Regions from separate parts of the Pseudomonas sp. NPDC086251 genome, predicted to be linked through region 1. Evidence: predicted binding sites of a transcription regulator. Region 1 holds the regulator's gene; the other holds the start of a gene.
What was found. The regulator sigma-54, encoded in region 1, starts transcription at its own class of promoters, with help from an activator protein. The targets are predictions, from matches to a motif close to ANTGGCATNNANNTTGCTNT.

Region 1 (9,208 bases):
GGAACCTTCATAGACACCCAGCCAGTCGACGGCCACCCACGAACCGCCCCAGATGCCCACCACGCTGAAAATCATCGCCAGCACCGGCAGGGAAATGAAGCCGGCCCACAGGCGCGGGGCAATGATGTACTTGAGCGGGTCGACACCAATCATTTCCAGGCTGGACAACTGCTCGGTCGATTTCATGTTGCCGATTTCAGCGGTCAGGGCCGAACCCGCACGCCCGGCGAACAGCAAGGCCGTGACCACCGGGCCCAGTTCACGCAGCAGGGTCAGCGCAACCATCTGCCCGACCGCCTGCTCCGAACCGTAGCTGGACAGGATGTTGAACCCTTGCAGCGCCAGCACCATGCCGATGAACACCCCGGAGACCACAATGATCACCAGGGACATCACGCCTACCGAGTGCAGTTGCTTGACCAGCAGGCCAAACCCGCCGCCGATGCCACCACGGCCGAGCAAGGCATGAAACAGGAAGATCGCCGAACGGCCGAACACCCCCAGCACATCAATGCCGGAGTGACCGAAGCGGCGAACGCGTTCTATCAGTGAAATCTTGCGCATCAACGCTTCCCCAGAAGATCTGCGCGGTAATCCGTCGCTGGAAAGTGGTATGCGACCGGACCGTCAGGCTCGCCTGTCATGAATTGACGGATGCGTGGCTCCTGCGAGTTCATCAGCTCCTCGGGCGTGCCCTGCCCCAACACCTGGCCTTCGCCGACGACATAGATGTAGTCGGCGATGCTCGCGGTCTCGGCCAAATCGTGGGAGACCACGATACTGGTGATGCCCAGCGCATCGTTGAGCAGGCGGATCAGGCGCACCAGCACGCCCATGGCGATCGGGTCCTGGCCGACAAAGGGCTCGTCATACATGAGGATCTGCGGATCGAGTGCAATCGCCCGGGCCAGCGCGACCCGGCGCTTCATGCCGCCGGACAACTCGTCAGGCATCAGGTCGATGGCGCCACGCAAGCCTACGGCCTGCAATTTGAGCAGGACGATGTCCCGGATCATTTCTTCCGGCAGCTCGGTATGAACGCGCAGCGGAAAGGCGACGTTCTCGAACACATCGAGGTCGGTAAACAGCGCGCCGCTCTGAAACAGCACGCCCATGTGCTTGCGCGCATCGAACAGATCGCTGCGAGACAATTTCGGCAGATTCTGGCCGTTGACCCAGACTTCGCCCTTGGTGGGCCGCAACTGTGCACCCATCAGCCGCAACAGCGTGGTCTTGCCACACCCGGAAGGCCCCATGATGCCGGTGACCTTGCCGCGCGGGATACGGATATCGACGTTATTGAAAATGCTGCGCGCGCCGCGCTTGAAGGTCAGTCCCTTCAGCTCGACCGCGTAGGCTTTATCGGCACTCATCTAAACTCCTTGCGATGCAGCCTCTCACTCGGACGCCTGACTTTCTGGCGAAAGCACATACCTCCCGGGCAGGCCGAACTGGCGGCGAACTATATCACTGCGCAGGCCAAGCGCCAAAGGCCCAAGCCGGGCCATATTCAGCAACATGACAGGTAAAACGCTTCATTTAGAAGGATTAAGTAACAGCGAATGACAATGCACGACGAACTTGCGTGAGGGTTTCGATCATTACCGTTATAATCGCCGCCTTTTCAGGCTATACGATTTCTAACATGAGCCAATCCAGCGACCTGATTCAATCAGCACAACGCACCATCCGCCTCGAAGTGGAAGCCGTCAAAGGCTTGCTGCCCCGTATCGACGCAGATTTCGTACGCGCTTGCGAGATGATTCTGGCCAGCAAGGGCCGCGTAGTCGTGGTCGGCATGGGCAAGTCAGGGCACATCGGCAACAAGATCGCCGCCACCCTGGCCAGCACCGGCACCACGGCCTTTTTCGTGCACCCGGCCGAAGCCAGCCACGGCGATATGGGCATGATCACCCGCGACGACATCATCCTGGCGCTGTCGAATTCGGGCTCCACCAATGAAATCGTCACCCTGCTGCCGCTGATCAAGCGCCTGGGCATTCAACTGATCAGCGTGACCGGCAACCCCGATTCACCGCTGGCCAAGGCCGCCGAGGTGAACCTGAACGTTCACGTCGAGCACGAAGCCTGCCCGCTGAACCTGGCTCCGACCTCGTCGACCACCGCCGCCCTGGTCATGGGCGACGCCCTGGCCGTTGCGTTACTGGAAGCCCGCGGCTTTACCGCCGAAGATTTCGCCTTTTCCCACCCGGGTGGCGCACTGGGCCGACGCCTGCTGCTGAAAGTGGAAAACGTCATGCACGCCGGAAAAGAGCTGCCGCAAGTCCCGCGCGGCACCCTGCTCAAGGACGCGCTGATGGAAATGACCCGCAAAGGTTTGGGCATGACGGCAATCCTCGAAGCCGATGGCAAACTCGCCGGGATCTTCACCGACGGCGATTTGCGTCGCACGCTGGACCGCCCCGTCGATATCCATCACACAACCATTGACGAGGTCATGACCCTTCACGGCAAGACGGCGCGCCCCGACATGCTGGCGGCCGAAGCACTGAAAATCATGGAAGACCACCGAATCAACGCGCTGGTGGTGGTGGACAAGGAGGACCGTCCGATCGGCGCCTTCAACCTGTCCGATCTGCTGCGCGCAGGAGTCATGTAATGAGCACCGATCTGCTGCAACGCGGCAAGCACATCAAACTGGCGGTTTTCGACGTCGATGGCGTGCTGACCGACGGACGCCTGTACTTCCTCGAAGACGGCAGCGAATTCAAGACGTTCAACACCCTCGACGGCCAGGGCATCAAGATGTTGATGGCAGCCGGCGTGCAGACCGCTATCATCAGCGGTCGCAAGACCCCGGTCGTGGAACGACGCGCAAAGAACCTCGGCATTCCACACCTGTTCCAGGGGCGCGAAGACAAATTGGTGGTACTCGACGGGCTTCTTGCCCAGCTCAACCTAAGCTATGAAGAAGTGGCTTATCTCGGCGACGACCTGCCGGACCTGCCGGTGATTCGCCGTGTGGGCCTGGGCATGGCGGTGGCCAATGCCGCCAGCTTCGTGCGTGAACACGCCCACGGCATCACCCAGGCCCGCGGTGGCGAGGGTGCCGCTCGCGAATTCTGCGAATTGATCCTGCGCGCCCAGGGCCGCCTCGATGCGGCCAACGCTGCGTACCTGTGAGCCAACTATGCTGAGCAAAAAGTTTCGCAACATCCTGGTGTTCGGTTGCATCGCAGCGATATTCGCGGCGGTCGGCTACTGGAACATCAGCCCCGAACGCTTCCTCGACAAGCCTGTGGCCAAGGTCGATGAAACCGCGATCGACTATTACGCCATCAACGCCCACAGCGTGCAGTACTTGCCCGACGGCGGGCTGCAATACGATATGACGTCCGACAAGGTCGAACACCTGAAAGCGACCGAAGTGACGTTGCTGACCAATCCGGACCTGAACATGTTTCGCGGCACCGCATTCCCCTGGCACGTCCAGAGTGAACGCGGCGAAGTCAATCCGGACGGTACTCAAGTCGAACTGATCGACTCGGTACGCATCACGCGTTTCGACGAGAAAAACCGCAAGACCCTGATTACCACCACCCGTATGACTGTGTTCCCGCAGCAGCAATATGCGCAGACCGATCAACCCGTTAGAATCGACGGCGCTGGCGGTGTATCGACAGGCAACGGCATGAAAGCGTACTTGAAAGAAAGCAGGATACACCTGCTATCGAACGTAAGAGGACAGTATGAGGCTCGTTAAAACCCTCCCTATTTTGCTCAGTCTGGGCGCAGCACTGGGAAGCGTGAGCGCCTGGGCTCTGCCGAACGATCAAGACCAGCCAATCCGCATTCAGGCCGACGACGCCCAGCTGGACGACAAGAATGGCGTTGCCACTTACAAAGGTGATGTGATCATCACCCAGGGCTCGATGATTGTTAAGGGCAACACCGTGACCATCACTCGTACGCCGACCGGCGACATCGACGTCGTGACCTCGGTCGGCAACCTCGCCTACTTCGAGCAGCTGCAAGCTGCAGGCGACACCAAGCCTGTCCAGGGTTACGGGGTGACTATCCAGTACCACGCCTCGCAAAACCGCGTCGTCCTGATCGATCGCGCCAAAGTGATCGACAAGGACAACAACGTCACCCAAGGCGAGAAAATCGTCTACGACACGGTTAAAAAGCTTGCGAGCGCCGGTCGCGCTACAGGCAACAAGGTCACCGAGTCGCGTCCACGCATCGACATGGTGATTCAGCCGAAGAAGAAAACCGACGAGCAAAAGGCCCAGTAATGGCAACTCTGAAAGCTCAGCACTTGGCCAAGAGCTACAAGAGCCGCCAGGTCGTGCGTGACGTCAGCCTGTCCATCGACAGCGGTCAGATCGTCGGTCTGCTTGGCCCGAACGGCGCCGGCAAAACCACCTGTTTCTATATGATTGTCGGCCTGGTACAGGCCGATCAGGGTCGCGTGCTGATCGACGATCTGGACGTCAGCCACCAGCCGATGCACGGCCGTGCGAAGGCCGGTATCGGCTATCTTCCGCAAGAAGCGTCGATCTTCCGCAAACTCTCGGTCGCCGATAACATCATGGCCATCCTCGAGACCCGCAAAGAACTCGACAAGGCCGGTCGTCGCAAGGAGCTGGAAAGCCTGCTGCAGGAATTCCACATCAGCCACATCCGCGACAACCTCGGCATGAGCCTGTCCGGTGGCGAACGCCGCCGCGTGGAAATCGCCCGCGCACTGGCCACCAACCCGAAATTCATCCTCCTCGACGAACCCTTCGCCGGCGTGGACCCGATTTCGGTGGGCGACATCAAGCAGATCATCCATCACCTCAAGGCCAAGGGCATTGGCGTGCTGATCACCGACCACAACGTCCGTGAAACCCTGGATATCTGCGAAACCGCCTACATCGTCAACGATGGCCAGCTGATCGCCGAAGGTGACTCTGCCACCATCCTGGCCAACGACCTGGTCAAGGAAGTGTACCTGGGCCATGAGTTCCGCCTGTAAGCGCCAAGGTGCCTGGCTAGTCGGCCGAGCGCTTGTCTCGATAAAAAATCAACAATTTTTTATTGTTACGGCGCTCTAGGCAAACGCGACGCTTCAAAGATTTTCCAGAGCCAGTCGGTTCATTGTGTCAATAAAACTTTGCAGCTTTTTATTGTTACGGCGCTCTAGGCAAACGCTGCAGTTTCGGGCATATAATTTGCTTATGTTTGGCGCTCCGGCGCTCTGTAGTGGATGGCGCATGTGCGCCGGCGAATAAGGTGTTAAGCCCCTGCCATGAAACCATCGCTAGTCTTGAGAATGGGCCAGCAGCTGACGATGACACCGCAGCTGCAACAGGCCATCCGCCTGCTCCAATTGTCGACCCTGGACCTGCAACAGGAAATCCAGGAGGCCCTGGAGTCCAATCCGATGCTCGAACGCCAGGAAGAAGGCGACGACTTCGATAACGCCGACCCCTTGGCCGACAAAGCCGAACAGCTACCCAACGCCGATGTTTCGGAACCGTCCTACCAGGAAACCGCCCCGACGGTGGATAACCTCGAGGAAGGCGACTGGAACGAGCGCATTCCCAACGAACTGCCGGTCGATACCGCCTGGGAAGACGTCTACCAGACCAGCGCCAGCAGCCTGCCGAGCAACGATGACGACGAGTGGGATTTCACCACCCGCACCTCGGCCGGTGAAAGCCTGCAAAGCCACCTGCTGTGGCAACTGAACCTGGCACCGATGTCCGACACCGATCGTCTGATCGCCGTGACCTTGATCGACTGCATCAACAATCAGGGCTACCTGGACGAAACCCTCGAGGAAATCCTCGAAGCCTTCGATCCGGAACTGGACATCGAACTGGACGAAATCGAAGCCGTCCTGCACCGCATCCAGCAATTCGAACCCGCCGGCATCGGCGCCCGTAACCTGGGTGAATGCCTGCTCCTGCAATTGCGCCAGTTGCCCGCCAAGACCCCATGGCTGGCCGAGGCCAAGCGTCTGGTCAGCGATTACATTGACCTGCTCGGCAGCCGCGACTACAGCCAATTGATGCGGCGCATGAAGCTCAAGGAAGATGAACTGCGCCAGGTCATCGAACTGGTGCAGAGCCTCAACCCGCGCCCGGGTTCGCAAATCGAGTCCAGTGAAGCCGAATACGTGGTACCCGACGTGATCGTGCGCAAGGACAACGAGCGCTGGCTGGTGGAGCTCAATCAGGAATCGGTGCCACGCCTTCGGGTCAACGCGCAGTACGCCGGTTTCGTGCGCCGCGCCGACACCAGCGCCGACAACACCTTCATGCGCAATCAGCTGCAAGAGGCCCGCTGGTTCATCAAGAGCCTGCAAAGCCGCAACGAAACCCTGATGAAAGTAGCCACCCAGATCGTCGAGCATCAGCGCGGCTTCCTGGAATACGGCGACGAAGCCATGAAACCGCTGGTACTGCATGACATCGCCGAAGCGGTCGGCATGCACGAGTCGACGATTTCGCGGGTCACCACGCAAAAATTCATGCATACCCCACGGGGTATTTATGAACTGAAATACTTTTTCTCCAGCCACGTCAGCACCTCCGAGGGCGGCGAATGCTCGTCCACGGCGATTCGCGCGATCATCAAAAAACTGGTTGCTGCGGAAAATCAGAAAAAGCCGTTGAGTGACAGCAAGATCGCTGGTTTACTGGAGGCACAAGGCATTCAGGTGGCTCGCCGCACCGTCGCCAAGTACCGCGAGTCCTTAGGAATCGCGCCTTCGAGCGAACGCAAGCGGTTGATGTAGAGCCACGCCACAGCGTTCCAGTGGCAGGCATTTCTGCCTGCCGCTTTATGCACTGGCAACGAAGGAGAAGCTGTATGCAAGTCAACATCAGTGGACACCAACTGGAAGTGACCGAACCTCTTCGCACCTACATCGGCGAAAAACTCGAACGATTGGAACGGCATTTCGACAAGATCACCAACGTTCAAGTGACGATGACGGTCGAAAAGCTCAAGCAGAAAATCGAAGCCACGCTGCATATTCCCGGCAATGAAGTGGTCGCTAACGCGGAACATACCGATATGTACGCAGCGATCGACGCATTGACCGACAAGCTGGATAAACAACTCAAAAAGCATAAGGAAAAGACCCAGAGCCTCCTCCAGGGTGCGACCGGTCGTTAACACTCCCAACTCATGATCCGACTTGAAAGCATCCTGACCCCCGGCCGTTCCCTCGTGAACGTGCCGGGCGGCAGTAAAAAGAAAGCCCTCGAGCAAATTGCCAACCTAATCCATCGCGAAGTGCCGGATCTGGCCATGCAGGATGTCTTCGAGAGTCTGGTCGCCCGTGAAAAACTCGGTTCTACCGGTTTTGGTAACGGCATCGCCATCCCCCACTGCCGTCTGAAGGGTTGCTCCGCACCCATCAGCGCCTTGATGCACCTAGACGCCCCTATTGATTTCGACGCCATCGACGGCGCCCCGGTTGACCTGCTGTTCGTTCTGCTGGTCCCGGAAGCCGCCACCGATGCGCACCTGGAGCTATTGCGCCAGATCGCCAGCATGCTCGATCGCAAGGAAGTGCGCGAAAAACTGCGCAGCGCCCCGAGCAATGAAGCCTTGTATCAGGTTGTCCTGGACGAGCAAAACGGTCAGTAATCATGCGTTTGATCATCGTCAGTGGCCGTTCCGGCTCAGGTAAAAGTACCGCGCTCGATGTCCTCGAGGACAACGGCTACTACTGCATCGACAACTTGCCCGCCGGCTTGCTGCCGGAGCTGGCCGAACGCGCGTTGATTCACACCGAGCTGGCACAACCGCTGGTTGCCGTGTCGATTGACGCGCGCAACTTGCCAAGTCACCTGTCGCGCTTTCCGGAACTGCTCGAAGAAGTCCGCAGCCGGCATATCCAGTGCGATGTCCTGTACCTGGATGCCGACGAAGAAACCCTGCTCAAACGCTTTTCGGAAACCCGTCGTCGCCACCCGCTGAGCAGCGCCAATCGCTCGCTGGCCGAGGCGATCAACGATGAAACCAGCTTGCTCGGCCCGATTGCCGACCTCGCTGATCTCAAAGTCAACACCACCAACCTGAACCTGTACCAGCTGCGCGACACCATCAAGCTGCGCCTGTTGAACCAGCCGGAACCCGGTACTGCGTTCCTGGTGGAGTCTTTCGGTTTCAAGCGTGGCATGCCGGTGGACGCCGACCTGGTGTTCGACGTGCGCTGCCTGCCGAACCCGTACTGGAAGCCGGAGCTGCGCGCGCAGTCCGGGCTCGACCAGCCGGTGGCGGAATACCTGGCCGCACAGCCAGACGTGGAAGAGATGTTCCAGGACATCTCCACGTACCTGCTCAAATGGCTGCCCCGCTTTGCCGCCAGCAACCGTGCTTATGTCACCATTGCCATTGGCTGCACCGGGGGGCATCACCGCTCCGTCTACCTGACCGAACGTCTGGGTCAGACCCTGCAAAAAACCCTGAAGAACGTCCAGGTCCGCCACCGCGACCTCAGCTAAAGGATTCACATCGCGATGCCTGCTCTGGAAATCGAAATCATCAACAAGCTGGGCCTGCACGCCCGCGCGTCTGCAAAATTCGTCGGTGTCGCCGGTGAGTTCAAGGATTGCACGATCAGGGTAGGACGCACGCCGGAAACCACGGTCGACGGTAAAAGCATCATGGCCATGATGATGCTGGCGGCGGGCAAGGGCACCAAGATCCACTTGAGCACCGAAGGCGAAAGGGCTGATGAGGCGCTACAGGCATTGGTAGCGCTGATCAACGACTACTTCGGCGAAGGCGAGTAAACCCGCCCCTGCAGGAGCGAGGCTTGCCCGCGAAGAACGATGACACGCTTCATCAGCTCCACCGCGTCACGGCATTCGCGGGCAAGCCTTGCTCCTACATGTCCGCGTTAAGCCAATGCGGTATCCATGACCATCATCAGGCAAAACCCGATCAGCAGCCCAAGGCTGGCCAGTTTATCGTGACCATGGCGGCGCGATTCGGGAATGACTTCGTGGGTCACCACTAACAGCATGGCCCCGGCCGCCAGCGCCAGGCCCAAGGGCAAGAGCAGTTCGGCCAAGCTCACCAGCCAGGCGCACAACAAGGCGAATACCGGCTCGACCAACCCTGACGCAGCACCGATCAGGAACGCCTTGATCCGCGACATCCCCGCCCCGGCCAGTACCAACGCGATCACCAACCCTTCCGGCACATCCTGCAAGGCAATGCCCATGGCCAGGCTGTC
Region 2 (9,208 bases), on a different contig from region 1:
AGCCAGAGCCCGCTGCAACGCAAACTGATCCGCGCCAGCGTCAACCGCAGCGCGCCGATGTTGCGGTGGGCGGTGCGTAACGGCTCAGTGCATCGGGCCAAGCGACGGATGGGCCTGCTGACCTGACCGCCCTTGTAGGAGCGAGGCTTGCCCGCGAAGAACGATAACGTTGTGCGTCAGGCGGACCGCGTTGCATTCTTCGCGGGCAAGCCTCGCTCCTACAGGTTCTTCGTCGCTCAAGCTGTTAAACTCCCGCGCCAAATTCCCTCCTGCAAGGCGCCCAGCATGTCTTCCTTGAATCAGGCGCTGCGCGCCGCCCTCGATCATCGCCAGGACCTGCTCGCCGAGCTGCATCAGCAAGGCACCGATTGCTATCGCCTGTTCCATGGCAGCCAGGAAGGCGCCGGTGGCCTGACCATCGACCGCTACGGCCCGCAACTGCTGGTGCAAAGCTTTCACCAGGCGCTGGAGCGCGATGACCTGCTGCAACTGCACGCGATCATCAACCAACACCTGGGCCTTGAAACGCTGCTGGTCTACAACGACCGCTCCCGTGGCAACTCACGCATCGACCGCGAAGACACGGTCTACCGCGCCGACGACGCCGCGCTACAAGACCTGATCAGCCACGAATGGGGCCTCAACTATCGGGTTCGCGGCCGCCACGCGGGCCAGGATCCGCTGCTGTTTCTCGACCTGCGCAACACCCGCGGCTGGGTCAAGGACCACAGTAAAAACAAAAGCGTGCTGAACCTGTTTGCCTACACCTGTGGCGTCGGCCTGAGCGCGGCGGCCGGTGGTGCTCGCGAGGTGTGCAATCTGGACTTCGCCGAGGGCAACCTGGCGGTCGGTCGCGAAAACGGCCTGCTCAATCCGCAATTGCCGACCATGCAGTTCATTCAGTCTGACTACTTCCCGGCCATCCGCCAGCTGGCCGGCCTGCCGATCAGCCAGCGTCGCGGGCAGAAACTGCCCAGCTACCCGCGCCTGGAACAGCGTCAGTACGACCTGGTGCTGCTGGATCCGCCGGCCTGGGCCAAGAGTGCTTTCGGCACCGTCGACCTGCTGCGCGATTATCAGAGCCTGCTGAAACCGGCGCTGCTGACCACCGCCGAGAATGGCGTGCTGATCTGCTGCAACAACCTGGCAAAGGTCAGCATGGATGACTGGCGCGAGCAGGTTTTGCGTTGCGCGGAAAAAGCCGGGCGTCCGGTGCGTGAGTGGACAGTGATGAAGCCGGGAGGCGATTTCCCGTCGATGGATCAGCAGCCACCGTTGAAAACGCTAATCCTGCAGCTCTGAAAGTCGCACGCAAAATCAGATTAATCCTATAAAGCATGATCACTTCGGAACCGGAATCGCGTGCCATACTCCAACGCACTCCGATTCAGACAGATGAAGCCGCACATGCCCAAAGGATTGTTTCGCGCTATTGGCGCTTTGTTGACTGCTCTGGCCCTTTATAGCCTGCTGGGGTTTCTGATTTTGCCGGGGATCGCGTTGCGGGTGGCCAACCAACAATTGGCCAACTACGCGACGACACCCGCGACGATCTCGCGAATCGAACTCAACCCCTTCAGCCTTGAAGTGACCCTGTGGGGCCTGATCATTGGCGAGCCCGGCAAGGAACAGGTGGGCTTCGAACGCCTGTACGCCAATCTGCAGATCGACAGCCTCTGGACCAAAGCGCTGCACTTGTCCGATATCGAGATAGACAAACCCAAGACCGAAATCCTCTTCGGCAAGGACGGCAAGCTCAACTTGCTCGGCCTGTTCAAAATTCCCGCCAGCGAACCGACCCCGGCCGACCCGAATGCCAAGCCGTTTCCGTTGCGCATCGAGCGGATCAAACTGGCGGGCGGTTCCGTGCACTTCATGGATGAACGTCCTAGCGAGCCCATCGAATTCCTCTACGACAAACTCGATTTTGAACTGAAAAATCTCAGTACCCTGCCCGAAGACAGCGCCGACATGACGCTGGTCGCCGTCGGCCCGAACGGTGGGCAGATCGACTGGAGCGGCAATTTCAGCCTGATCCCGATCGCCTCCGAAGGTAAGCTGAAAATCACCGACGGCAAGATGAAAGCCTTTTGGCCCTACGTGCGTGACGCTGTGCCATTGGTGCTTGAAGACGGCATCATGAACCTCAGTACCGACTACAAACTGAACCTGTCCAAGGAAACCGAACTGCTGCTGAGCAACGTCGCCGTCAGTGTCGCGCCCTTCGCCATCAAGGCCCCGGACGGTCGGCCACTGGCGAAGCTCGAACGACTGGACATCAGCGACACCACGGTAGACCTGGCCAAGCAACACGTAGTGGTCGGCAAGATTCGCAGCAATAAACTGGAAACCTGGGCCGCCCTGGAAGCGGACGGACAGCTGGACTGGCAGAAACTGTTCGCCAGCCAACCGTCCAAAGCGGCGGTCAAAGCCAACGCCGAACCTGCGAGCACTCCCGCCGCCGCCGACTCACCGAAACCCGCACCAACACCCCCTAGCAAGCCATGGCAAGTGCTGCTCAAAGACGTGCAACTGCGCAACTACCAAGTGCATTTGGCCGACCGCAAGGCGCAACCGGCCGTGGCCCTGGAAGTCGGCCCGCTGAACCTGGACCTGCAAAATTTCGACAGCCTCAATGGCGCGCCCTTCAACCTCAAGCTCGACACGGGCGTGGGCAAGCAAGGCAAGCTCATGGCGGACGGCGTGGTCAATCTGGCCCCGGTCAGTGCCAAGCTTAAAGTGCAGACCAAGGACATCGACCTGCGGGTGGCGCAGTCCTACATCAATCCATTCATTCGCCTCGAACTGCGCAGCGGCATGCTCGGCAGTGATCTGGCAGTCGACCTGAAAAGCACCGAACCGCTGGCGTTCAGCGTCACCGGCCGCGCCCAGGTCGATCAGCTGCACACCCTCGACACCCTGAAAACCCGCGACTTCCTCAAGTGGCAGCAGTTGGTGCTCGAAGGCCTGAATTATCAGCACGGCGACAGCCTGTCGATCGACAAGGTCAACCTGTTCCAGCCCTACGTGCGCTTCATGATCAACGACGACCGCACCACCAACGTCGATGACCTGCTGATCCCGCAACCGCCCGACTCCGGCGCCAAGACCGTCGCTGCCAAACCGGCCAGCAAGGCCAAACCGCTGGGGATTCACATTGGCGGGATTGCCATCAATGACGGCTCGGCGAACTTCGCCGACTTCAGCCTGACGCCGAACTTCGCTACCGCCGTTCAACAGCTCAACGGGCAGATCGGCACCATCGACAGCCGTCAGGCGAAACCGGCCACTGTCGATATCAAAGGCAAGGTGGATCGCTATGCACCGGTGACCATCAAGGGTTCGGTCAACCCGTTCGACCCGATGGCCAGCCTCGACATCGCCACCAGTTTCAAACGTGTCGAGCTGACGACCCTGACGCCCTACTCCGGCAAGTTCGCCGGTTATCGCATCCGTAAGGGCCGGCTCAATCTCGACCTGCATTACCTGATCACCAAGGGCCAGCTCAAGGCTGAAAACAAAGTGGTGGTCGAACAGCTGCAACTGGGTGAGAAAGTCGACAGCCCGGATGCCGTGAGCCTGCCGTTGAAGCTGGCCATTGCGTTGCTCAAGGACGTCGACGGCAAGATTTCCATCGAGCTGCCGGTGACCGGTGACCTGAACAACCCGCAGTTCAGCATCATGCCGATTGTCTGGCAGACCTTGCGCAACCTGATCGTCAAAGCCGCCGCCGCGCCGTTCAAAATGATTGGCGGGCTGGTCAGTGGTGGCGGTTCGGAAGACCTGGGCACGGTGTCGTTTGCCCCGGGTTCAAGCGACTTGAGCAAAGAGGCCGAGGGTTCGCTGGTCAAACTGTCCCAGGCGCTCAAGGAACGTCCGGCCCTGCGCCTGGAAATCGAAGGCACGGCTGCCGCCAGCAGCGATGGCCCGCTGATTGCCGAGCAACGCCTGGAACGGGAATACCAGTACAACTACTACAAAATGCTCCAGCGTCGAGGTGACAAGGTGCCGGCCCAGGCATCATTGCTGCAAGTGCCGGACAGCGAAAAAGGTCCACTGCTGGAAGGCATCTACCGCATCCGTCTGAAAACCCAGCCACCGGCTGAATGGAAGGATCTGGGCAAGGAAGAACGCACCGCGAAAATGCGCGAGGGCGTGATCAAGTTCTGGAGTTCCAGCGACGTGCTGTTACGTCAGTTGGGTCAGGAACGTGCCAGCAGCATCAAGGATTATCTGGTCGACAAGGGCCAGTTGGCCGATGACCGTGTGTACTTCATCGACGCCCAGTTGGGCGAACCGGAGAGTGACGGTCGAGTGGTAACGCCCCTGCATCTGGACGCCGAGTGATGATCAGACGATTGCTGATCAGCCTGGCATTGGCGCTGAGCGCCAGCCAGGCCTCGGCGGCCGATACCCTGCGCTGCGGTAGCCAGTTGGTCAGCGTTGGCGACAGATCCAGCGAAGTGCTGCAGAAATGCGGTGAACCGGTCAGCCGCGATCTATTGGGCTACAAGCGCAGCGCCAACCGACGGGAAGAGTTCCAGGTCGAGGAATGGACCTACGGGCCCAACGGCGGGATGTACCAGTACCTGCGGTTTGAAGGCAATCGCTTGAAGCAGATCACCAGCAAACGCGGTAACTGACCAAACACTACAAACCCAATGTGGGAGCGGGCTTGCTCGCGAAAGCGGTCTTTCATTCAGCCCATGTGTTGAATGTCAGTCAGCCTTCGCGAGCAAGCCCGCTCCCACATTTTGGTTTTGCGTGGCCCACAATAGAACAGGCCCCGGACACGAATGTCCGGGGCCTGTAATGGCCACATCCTTATGGCCTTTCGCATGAACTCTCCAGCAGCAGCAGGTGTATGACTCGGCTCACCTGCCGCGCCTTCTCCCAGTCCAGGCGAGAAGCCTTGCCTTACTCGGCTTTCAGGCCGTCAGCGGAGACCGCTTTGACGCCTTTGATTTTCTTGGTGATCGCAACAGCGGTGGCTTTCTGGGCGTCGGTCACCGCAACGGTGGACGACAGGGATACAACACCTTTGTTGGTTTCGACTTTGATGTCGGTACCAGGAATGCCTTTTTCAGTCACCAGGTCACTTTTAACTTTGGTAGTAATCCAGGTGTCGGAAGTAGCTTCCTTCGCCTTGGTCACTTCACCGGCCGCCAGTGTCATCGGGGCTTGGGTAGTTTGAGTAGTCTGTGCAAATGCGACGTTGGCCATGGTCAGGGTCAGCGCGGTAGCAGTAGCGGCAGCAATAGCGAACTTCTTCATACGAGTAACTCCTGTTTTTCTAGAAAGTCTGCTGGGTTGTCTTGTCAGCAGGGTTACTGGGTATATTGCGAACGCTGTGCCAACTTTGAGACAGTAAATTAATCGTTATAAATCAATCACTTAACAAAACAGCTGATTTTCGGAATCATGCAAATTGCATGAGTTTGAAATTATCGACATGCAAGTTGCGGGTTTTGGCTGCGGCCTAAGGCCATGAATTGTTGAGAGTTTCTTTCTTTCACTGGTTTTCTCGACTGACAGACAAAAAAATACCCCGCATCGTGAGAGGCGGGGTATTGGCAGAACGGATATTAATCAGGCTTTGCCGGTGCAGCCTTTAGGCGCGTATTCCTGACTGACGGTTGTCGCACAGGTCCAACCTCCCGTCATCGTCCGAGAGAGCGTGATGGTTTGGTTGAGTACCTGACCCGGTGCATTAAGAATGACGCAGCCAATAGCGCCTACGCCAGTGGAAGCCGTTCCCGAAGCGGAAATGGTGCAGTTACCCGTCGTCGCTGTACCGCCGATCAGCGCAAGCGTCGGATCCGTGCCCTGATTGATAATGTCTTCAAATGGCACTTTCAATGCGGCGATCTCGGCCATGCTCGCCGTCACCTTGGCCCTTGCCTGGTACTTGGCATATTGCGGCAAGGCGAACGTCGCCAGAATCCCGATGATCGCCACCACGATCAGCAGCTCGATCAGGGTAAAACCTTTTTGAGTGTTCATAGACAGGCTCCATGCATGAGTCGGAATCTCATGATCTGAACTAGCCGCAGCACAGCCCATGCCAAGCGCCGTATCCCCTGTTGGCGGGGCGCGACGCCAGCGCAACGCCCTTTCCTACCCCCAGTATCCGCACTATCTGACACTTTTTGTCACCTGACCCACGCTGGTTTGGTTCCTCGGCTTGACTAGGCTATAAGTCATGAACTGTCTGCGTCCGGTACCCCAATGAACGACATCGCCCTTAGCGGTCTGGCCAAGCAATTGGTCCTGGCCGAGCTGCTCACTGACAAAAGCGCGCAACAGGCGTATCAGCAAGCCCAACGCAATCGCACCTCCCTGGTCAGCTACCTGGTGCAGAACAAACTGGTGAAAAGTCGCCAGGTGGCCGAGATCGCTTCGGAACACTTCGGCATGGCCCTGCTCGACCTCAACTGTCTGGACAAGGACACCCAGCCCAAGGGCCTGGTCAGCGAGAAACTGATCCGCCAGCACCACGCCCTGCCCCTCTGGCGACGCGGTAATAAGTTGTTCGTGGGGATTTCCGACCCGACCAATCACCAGGTCATCAACGACATCCAGTTCAGCACCGGGCTCAATACCGAAGCCATTCTGGTCGAAGACGACAAACTCACCGATGCCATCGAACGGTTCTTCGACAGCCACAGTACCGGCCTCGAAGACATGGCCGACGTCGACCTCGACAGCATGGACATCGAATCCGGCGATGAGCGCAATCAGGACGGCATCACCGGACAGGATGCCGATGACGCCCCCGTGGTGCGCTTCGTCCACAAAATGCTGCTCGATGCGATCAAGAGCGGCTCCTCCGACCTGCATTTCGAGCCTTACGAAAAAACCTACCGCGTGCGGATGCGTACCGACGGCATGCTGCGTGAGGTCGCCAAGCCACCGATCCAACTGGCCAACCGCATCGCCGCGCGCCTGAAAGTCATGGCCAGCCTGGATATCTCCGAGCGACGCAAACCCCAGGACGGGCGGATCAAAATGCGCCTGTCCAAGAGCAAGTCCATCGACTTCCGGGTCAATACCCTGCCGACCTTGTGGGGCGAGAAAGTGGTGATCCGGATCCTCGATCCGTCCAGCGCGCAAATGGGCATCGACGCCCTCGGCTACGAACCCGACCAGAAAGACCTGTACATGGCCGCGCTCAAGCAGCCACAGGGGATGATTCTGGTGACCGGCCCGACCGGTTCGGGCAAGACCGTGTCGCTCTACACCGGCCTGAATATTCTCAACACCGTGGACATCAACATTTCCACCGCCGAAGACCCGGTGGAGATCAACATGGAAGGCATCAACCAGGTCAACGTCAATGCCAAACAGGGACTGGGCTTTCCCCAGGCACTGCGCTCGTTCCTGCGCCAGGACCCGGACGTGATCATGGTCGGCGAAATCCGCGACCTCGAAACCGCGGAAATCGCGATCAAGGCCGCCCAGACCGGGCACCTCGTGCTGTCGACCCTGCACACCAACAGCGCCGCGGAAACCCTGACCCGCCTGCACAACATGGGCATTCAGGGCTTCAACATCGCCACCTCGGTCAGCCTGATCATCGCCCAACGCCTGGCGCGCAAACTGTGCAGCCATTGCAAGACACCCATCGAGATTCCCCGCGAGGCGTTCCTCAAGGAAGGCTTCCCCGAGGAACGCATCGGCTCGTTCACGATCTATGAGCCGGTCGGTTGCGAGCACTGCAACGGCGGTTACAAAGGGCGAACGGGGATTTATGAAGTGGTGAAGAACACACCGGAGCTGCAACGGCTGATCATGGCTGAAGGCAACTCACTGGAAATCGACATCCAGATGCGCAAGGACGGTTTCAACGACCTGCGCACTTCCGGGCTGCTCAAGGCCATGCAAGGCATCACCAGCCTTGAAGAAATCAACCGGGTCACCAAGGACTGAACATGGCGGTCAAAGCAGTAAAAATCAGCGTGTATGCCTGGGAAGGCACCAACCGGCAAGGCACGAAAATGACCGGCGAACTCAGCGGTCAAAACCCGGCACTGATCAAGGCCCAACTGCGCAAGCAAGGCATCAACCCCGGCAAGGTGCGCAAGAAATCCGCCTCGATTCTCAACTTGGGCAAGCGCATCAAGGCCCAGGAAATTGCCCTGTTCACCCGGCAGATGGCAACCATGATGAAAGCCGGCGTGCCGTTGCTGCAGTCGTTCGAAATCATCGGTGAGGGCTTCGATAACCCGGCCATGCGCAAACTGGTGGACGAGGTCAAACAGGAAGTCGCCGCGGGTAACAGCTTCGCCGCGTCACTGCGCAAAAAACCGCAGTATTTCGATGAGCTCTACTGCAACCTGGTCGATGCCGGCGAGCAAGCCGGTGCGCTGGACACCCTGCTGGAGCGGGTGGCGACCTACAAGGAAAAGAGCGAAAGCCTCAAGGCCAAGATCAAGAAAGCCATGACCTACCCGCTGGCCGTGGTGTTCGTCGCGATCATTGTCACCGGGATTCTGCTGGTCAAGGTGGTGCCGCAGTTCGAGTCGGTGTTCAAGGGCTTTGGCGCCGAATTGCCGGCCTTCACCGTGATGGTCATCGGCTTGTCGGAGTTCATGCAGGACTACTGGTGGATGATGCTCGGCGTGCTGATCGCGGCAATCTTCGGCATGCGCCATGCCTTTAAGACGTCGCAAGTCTTTCGCGACCGGATGGACACCTGGCTGTTGAAATTGCCCTTGGTCGGGACGCTGATGTACAAGTCCGCCGTGGCCCGTTACGCCCGCACGCTGTCGACCACCTTTGCCGCGGGTGTGCCACTGGTGGAGGCCCTCGATTCAGTGGCGGGCGCCACCGGCAACATCGTGTTCAAACGTGCGGTGCTGCGCATCAAGCAGGACGTCTCCACCGGCATGCAGCTGAACTTCTCGATGCGCACCTCCGGCATCTTTCCGAATATGGCGATCCAGATGACGGCGATTGGCGAAGAGTCCGGCGCACTGGACGACATGCTCGACAAGGTCGCGAGTTTCTACGAAGACGAAGTGGACAATATGGTCGATAACCTCACCAGCCTGATGGAGCCGTTCATCATGGTGGTGCTGGGTGTTATTGTCGGCGGCCTGGTGGTTGCGATGTACCTGCCTATCTTTCAACTCGGCTCAGCGATCTGACATGCCCTTGAACGAAATCCTGTCTGTCTACCCGCTGGCCTTCGTTGTCATCACCGGTG

Region 2: the regulator sigma-54 is predicted to act here: its motif matches at 6,050-6,069, upstream of ACIPL2_RS27895 (pilin).

Annotation. Positions count from the first base shown of each region.
Region 1 is NZ_JBIVBY010000008.1:16,958-26,165, reverse strand. Features, by position in the region: gene mlaE (lipid asymmetry maintenance ABC transporter permease subunit MlaE) at 1-564, opposite strand, end outside; gene ACIPL2_RS11610 (ATP-binding cassette domain-containing protein) at 564-1,373, opposite strand; gene ACIPL2_RS11605 (KpsF/GutQ family sugar-phosphate isomerase) at 1,646-2,620, shown strand; gene ACIPL2_RS11600 (HAD family hydrolase) at 2,620-3,144, shown strand; gene lptC (LPS export ABC transporter periplasmic protein LptC) at 3,152-3,724, shown strand; gene lptA (lipopolysaccharide transport periplasmic protein LptA) at 3,711-4,259, shown strand; gene lptB (LPS export ABC transporter ATP-binding protein) at 4,259-4,984, shown strand; gene ACIPL2_RS11580 (RNA polymerase factor sigma-54) at 5,258-6,751, shown strand; gene hpf (ribosome hibernation-promoting factor, HPF/YfiA family) at 6,826-7,134, shown strand; gene ptsN (PTS IIA-like nitrogen regulatory protein PtsN) at 7,147-7,611, shown strand; gene rapZ (RNase adapter RapZ) at 7,614-8,471, shown strand; gene ACIPL2_RS11560 (HPr family phosphocarrier protein) at 8,487-8,762, shown strand; gene ACIPL2_RS11555 (ZIP family metal transporter) at 8,870-9,208, opposite strand, start outside.
Region 2 is NZ_JBIVBY010000031.1:41,894-51,101, reverse strand. Features, by position in the region: gene ACIPL2_RS27920 (oxygenase MpaB family protein) at 1-126, shown strand, start outside; gene ACIPL2_RS27915 (class I SAM-dependent rRNA methyltransferase) at 286-1,302, shown strand; gene ACIPL2_RS27910 (DUF748 domain-containing protein) at 1,396-4,347, shown strand; gene ACIPL2_RS27905 (DUF2845 domain-containing protein) at 4,347-4,643, shown strand; gene ACIPL2_RS27900 (BON domain-containing protein) at 4,918-5,274, opposite strand; gene ACIPL2_RS27895 (pilin) at 5,590-6,003, opposite strand; gene pilB (type IV-A pilus assembly ATPase PilB) at 6,229-7,929, shown strand; gene ACIPL2_RS27885 (type II secretion system F family protein) at 7,932-9,149, shown strand; gene ACIPL2_RS27880 (prepilin peptidase) at 9,151-9,208, shown strand, end outside.